Regions from separate parts of the Lelliottia sp. RD5 genome, predicted to be linked through region 2. Evidence: predicted binding sites of a transcription regulator. Region 2 holds the regulator's gene; the other holds the start of a gene.

Region 1 (3,128 bases), on a different contig from region 2:
CTTGGGAGAGGGCCGGGGTGAGGGGATAACAGCACGCTATTTCCCCCACAACCTCCGGGAGTTATCCTCGATCTTGCGAGCAATTCGTCGCTTCTGCATGGTTCTGGTCCAGCTTGTCGACAGACCCGCCGCGGACAGTAGCCGATGATATTGTTCATCATCAAACGGCATATGCCAGGCGATGGCGCAAGCATCATAAACCGACACATCACTCAGGCGCGATGCCAGCTCGAGCGGTGCATCAGCAAAAACCTGCCCCGCCAGCACCACGCGATACAACCAGCCGGTTTTACCCGCGCTTTGCATCAGCGAAGACATATCGCTGATGCCGAAATGGAAGTTGAGTTTGAAGCACGGGGAGCGCGGCTGCGTGACCTGAATCAGCGCGTCACCCCAGCGATAAATGTCGCCAATAAAGACGTCTTTTTCGGTCATGCCGTCGGTCGACAGGTTTTCGCCAAACGCGGGAGCGACGAAGAGATCCGCCTGCTCGGGGAATTCACGCGCCCAATGGAGATAATGTTCGCGGGGATAATGACACAGCGCGCGCTCAGGCCCGCCGTGGATTTTTTTCTCGGCCTGCTCGTCACCCGCCAGCCCCAGTTCGGTCAACGTGAGCTCACCATCAACCTGCACTTTAGCAATCGCGCTCGGACGGCTACCATCGTAGTCCCTGACCTTGCCTGTAAACACATTTACCGGATAGTGCATGTATCGTGGCTCCTTTATGCAGATACAAAAAAAGCGAGTCATCAGACTCGCTTCTCACAGGCGTCAATGCAACCTTATTTTTTAGCGGCGAAACGCGCTGCTGCTTCGTCCCAGTTCACCACGTCCCAGAATGCTTTGATGTAGTCTGGACGACGGTTCTGGAATTTCAGGTAGTACGCGTGTTCCCACACGTCCAGGCCCACAATTGGGAAACCAGACACGCCAGAAACTGCTTCACCCATCAGCGGGGAATCCTGGTTAGCGGTAGAAACCACAGCCAGTTTGTCGCCTTTCAGCACCAGCCACGCCCAGCCAGAACCGAAACGGGTTGCAGCGGCTTTTTCGAATTCCGCTTTGAAAGCATCCACAGAACCGAAATCGCGCTCGATAGCCGCTTTCAGGTCGCCCTGCAGGGTGGTGCCGGTTTTCAGGCCTTTCCAGAACAGGCTGTGGTTAGCGTGGCCGCCCGCGTTGTTACGCAGAACGGTTTTCTTGTCTGCTGGCAGTTGATCCAGTTTGGTGATCAGCTCTTCAACAGACAATTCAGCGAATTCTGGCAGGCTTTCCAGCGCAGCGTTCGCGTTGTTTACATAAGCCTGGTGGTGTTTAGTGTGATGGATTTCCATCGTCTGCTTGTCGAAATGCGGTTCCAGTGCGTCATAGGCATACGGCAGGGATGGCAGTGTATAACTCATAATCCTCTCCATTATTGTCGGGCGGCACAGCTGTTAATGCCGCGTAAGCAGTTGGTTCATTATAGTTAATTAAATGATATTGAAAATGATTATCAATGCCGTACTTTTTATAAGGTTATTCATTTTTGTGTCAATCGTGAAATTGTGAGTCTGCTCACGCGGTTAACGCGTTGATTGCCATTTGGAAGAAAAGTGCGGCAACCTTCTGAAGGTTCGCTCACCGCGTAATTTTTACACTCATCGGGTCGGAGGGAAGCCAACGACATATAAAAACGATGAGGATGTAAAAATGAATCATGCGATTACGATGGGTATTTTCTGGCATTTGATAGGCGCAGCCAGTGCAGCCTGTTTCTATGCCCCGTTTAAAAAGGTCAAACATTGGTCATGGGAAACCATGTGGTCTGTTGGCGGTACTGTCTCGTGGCTTATCTTGCCCTGGACGGTCAGTGCTCTACTCCTCCCTGATTTCTGGGGATATTTCTCTTCCTTTAGCGCCTCCACGCTGCTGCCCGTTTTTCTGTTTGGCGCGATGTGGGGCATCGGTAATATCAACTACGGCCTGACGATGCGCTATCTGGGCATGTCGATGGGGATTGGGATTGCCATCGGGATCACACTGATTGTCGGCACCCTGATGACGCCGATTCTGAACGGTAATTTTGACGTGCTGATCAACACCCGTGGCGGAAGAATGACGCTGCTCGGCGTGCTGGTGGCGGTGATCGGTGTGGGGATTGTCACCCGCGCGGGCCAGTTGAAAGAGCGCAAAATGGGCATCACCGCCGAGGATTTCAATCTGAAGAAAGGGCTGGTGCTGGCGGTGATGTGCGGCATTTTCTCGGCGGGCATGTCATTTGCGATGAACGCGGCAAAACCAATGCACGAAGCCGCTGCCGCGCTCGGCGTTGATCCGCTGTATGTCGCGCTGCCAAGCTATGTGGTAATTATGGGCGGCGGGGCGCTGGTCAACCTGGGCTTCTGTTTTATTCGTCTGGCAAAAGTGAAGAATCTGTCAGTAAAAGCCGACTTCTCGTTGGCAAAATCGTTAATCATCACCAACGTGCTGCTCTCGGCGCTCGGCGGCCTGATGTGGTATCTGCAGTTCTTCTTCTACGCCTGGGGACACGCCAGCATTCCGGCGCAATATGACTATATGAGCTGGATGCTACACATGAGTTTCTACGTGCTGTGCGGCGGGTTGGTAGGTCTGGTGCTGAAAGAGTGGAACAACGCCGGGCGTCGTCCGGTGGGCGTGCTGAGTCTGGGTTGTGTGGTGATCATTATTGCCGCCAACATTGTCGGCCTGGGCATGGCGAGTTAATTACGCCGCTTTTCGACTGCGATGACGCCACTGAACCGGCGTCATCCCTACTTCGCGGTTAAACACCACCGAAAAATAGTTACTGTCCTCAAAGCCGCAGCGCATCGCCACCTCACTCACCATCAGCTCCGTATGTTGCAGCAGATATTGCGCGTGGCAAATGCGTAGCTGGCGCAAATAGTGATTCACGGTCATGCCCGTCTGGGTGCGAAACTGCTGACGCAAGGCGCGTTCACTGCACTGTTCCTGTTCGCAAAACGTCTCCAGCACAAAGCTGCGATTCAGGCTGCCAGCCAGCGCGGTAATCAACTTATCCAGCAGCGCCTCTTGCTCGTTCGCCGAAGGGTTATCGATCGCATAACGAAAGCGTTTGAGCGTCATCACCAGTTGGGCGAACA
Region 2 (3,128 bases):
CTACAAAGCGGCCGCTAAATTCAAATACGGTCCGGTTTGGGCACGCGGTGGCTATATTCAGCCAACCGGTCAGACGCTGTTAGCCCCACACTGGAGCTTTATGCCAGGGACGTATCAGGGCGCTGAAGCCGGAGCAAACTTTGACTATGGCGATGCGGGCGCGTTGAGTTTCTCCTATATGTGGACCAACGAATATAAAGCGCCATGGCACCTTGAGATGGACAAGTTCTACCAGAATGACAAGAAAACCAAAGTCGAGTATCTCCACTCGTTAGGGGCGAAATATGACTTTAAAAACGATTTAGTGCTGGAAGCGGCGTTTGGTCAGGCAGAAGGATACGTGGATCAGTACTTCGCCAAAGCCAGCTATAAATTCGATATCGTTGGCGGCCCGCTGTCGACCAGTTATCAGTTCTACGGTACGCGTGACAAAGTCAGCGATGGCGGTGTGAACGATCTGTATGACGGCACGGCATGGCTTCAGGCGCTGACCTTTGGCTACAAAATCGGGCAGGTTGATTTACGCCTGGAAGGGACATACGTGAAGGCCGAAGGTCAGCAGGGCTACTTCCTGCAGCGTATGACGCCGACCTACGCATCTTCAAATGGTCGCCTGGATATCTGGTGGGATAACCGTTCGGATTTCAACGCCGATGGCGAGAAAGCCGTATTCTTCGGTGCCATGTATGACCTGAAAAACTGGAATCTGCCGGGCTGGGCAGTTGGCGCATCTTACGCGTATGCATGGGACGCAAAACCTGCGGATATGGCGACGCCGGACGCTTACTACGATCCGAACTATCGCCTGAAAGAATCCTCATACAGCCTCGATGCCATCTACACCCTTCAGGACGGTCGCGCGAAGGGCACGATGTTTAAACTGCACTTCACTCAATACGACAACCATTCCGACATTCCAAGCTACTCGGGCGGTTACGGCAACATCTTCCAGGACGAGCGTGACGTGAAATTCATGGTCATCGCACCCTTCACCATTTTCTGATGAACACGCCGGCGGGATGATTCCCCCATCCCGCCGGAATGGAGACTGATATGTTGAAAAAATGTGTTATCGTCGCGATGCTTGCATCGGGACTGGTCGCCTGCGCACAGCCGCAAGCACCAAAAGAAGACTCACGACTGAAAGAGGCCTACAGCGCCTGTATTAACACCGCCGAAGGATCGCCAGAAAAAATTGAAGCCTGCCAGAGCGTGCTGAATGTGCTGAAAAAAGAGAAAGCGCACGAGCAGTTTGCGACGCAGGAAAATGTGCGGGTGCTGGATTACCAGGCCTGTATTCAGGCGCGTCAAACCGGCAATGATCAGGAAGTGGCAAAGCGTTGTGACAAGATCTGGCAGGAGATTCGCAGCAATAACACTAAGTAATTCTCTTTTGCCACGCCCGGTTGTGCGCCATCCTGATGCGAGTTGGATGGCGCACAACCGGGTTTTTTATTTTTAGCAGGTCTAGCAGGCAAAAAAAAGCCAACCGTCAGGTTGGCTCAGAGTATGCAAGACGATTATTTGGTGTCGTGCGCGTGATCGTTTTCGCGGCAATCGCCTTCAGCACAGTGACCGTAGAGGTACAGGCTGTGGTTGGTCAGACGGATACCATGACGAGTGGCAATCTCACGCTGACGAGATTCGATAGATTCATCGCTAAATTCAATCACCTTGCCGCAATCCAGGCAGATGAGGTGATCGTGGTGATGCTGTTGTGTCAGTTCGAAAACGGATTTACCGCCTTCAAAATTATGACGGGTGACAATCCCGGCGTCATCAAATTGGTTCAGAACGCGATAAACGGTCGCCAGGCCAATCTCTTCGCCCATGTCGATCAGACGTTTATACAAGTCTTCCGCACTGACATGGTGATTGTCCGGCCCTTGCAGTACTTCCAGAATTTTTAAACGAGGAAGCGTAACTTTCAGGCCAGCCTTCTTTAATGCGGTATTGTTGTCAGTCATGCGGAATCTGTCCTGTTGCTAAACGATTCACTTCTAAAGAAGAAGTGACAGAAAATGCACTTGGGATAATGCGTTTCATTATAGAACTGCCATGCCTAAATGAAAACTGCAAGTCTCAAGCAAAGTATGCTTATAAAAACGTGGTATCGCCAACAAAGTTGAGCGAAGGCATCCACTTTAACCTGGGATATTGTACAGGTATGAAAGCAAAAGTTAAAAATTTGTAGCAATTATTTTAATTGGAATTACCTATCAATGCGGCGCAACAGTTTTGCAGCGCCGCACGATCAATCAGGCATTCAGGATATCGTCGAGGTGAAGTTCTTCGCGGATCTGCTTAACCCATTTGTCTACGCGTTCTGCGGTGAGTTCTGGTTGACGGTCTTCGTCAATCGCCAGGCCCACAAAATGATCGTCATCCGCAAGGCCTTTAGACGCTTCAAAGTGATAACCCGCCGTTGGCCAATGACCGACAATCGCCGCGCCGCGCGGTTCGATGATGTCGCGAATGGTGCCCAGCGCATCACAGAAGTACTCTGCGTAATCTTCCTGGTCACCGCAACCGAACAGCGCGACCAGCTTACCGTTAAAGTCGACTTCTTCCAGCGTTGGGAAGAAATCGTCCCAGTCACACTGTGCTTCGCCGTAGTACCAGGTTGGAATGCCCAGCAGCAGAATATCGTAACCTTCGAGATCTTCTTTACTGCTCTTCGCAATGTCATGGACGTCGGCAACGTCTTTACCTAGCTGTTTTTGAATGTTTTTTGCGATGTTTTCGGTATTACCGGTATCGCTGCCGAAGAAAATGCCGATGATTGCCATGAGTAAAATAACCTCTTGAAACTTAATGGTATGGTGGCACAAATTGTCCACGGATAAGGGCAATCATAGCAGAACAGAGAAGTCAGCGGAAACAGCTATCACGCGGGACTGCACTCTGTGCTACATGAAAGTGGGGTAAGGGCGATTTTTCAGACTTTTACTGTGAATGGCGCAATGCCTGCAGTTGCAGCATAAGCATCTCTTCGATCAGCTCGCTGCGGCTGATTTCACGGGCCTCAGCCAGTTCGCTTAGGGCGTCGACTGCGTCCGCATTGAGTTTTAACTCGACGCGTTTAAGCCCACGACTTTTGTCGCGTTTAAGCTGGTTTCGCTTATTGA

What was found. Region 2 encodes Fur, which represses iron uptake genes when iron is present. Its sites were predicted from a motif close to ATAATAATGAGAACNACTATCAA; they were not measured.
Region 1: sodA (superoxide dismutase [Mn]) is a predicted target of Fur. The motif match lies at 1,480-1,502, and genes of this name have one in related genera.

Annotation. Positions count from the first base shown of each region.
Region 1 is NZ_JBVYHQ010000009.1:50,851-53,978, forward strand. It holds gene yiiM (6-hydroxyaminopurine reductase) at 37-711, opposite strand; gene sodA (superoxide dismutase [Mn]) at 786-1,406, opposite strand; gene rhaT (L-rhamnose/proton symporter RhaT) at 1,696-2,730, shown strand; gene rhaR (HTH-type transcriptional activator RhaR) at 2,731-3,128, opposite strand, start outside.
Region 2 is NZ_JBVYHQ010000001.1:1,473,436-1,476,563, reverse strand. It holds gene chiP (chitoporin ChiP) at 1-1,003, shown strand, start outside; gene chiQ (ChiQ/YbfN family lipoprotein) at 1,057-1,386, shown strand; gene fur (ferric iron uptake transcriptional regulator) at 1,521-1,967, opposite strand; gene fldA (flavodoxin FldA) at 2,259-2,789, opposite strand; gene ybfE (LexA regulated protein) at 2,947-3,128, opposite strand, start outside.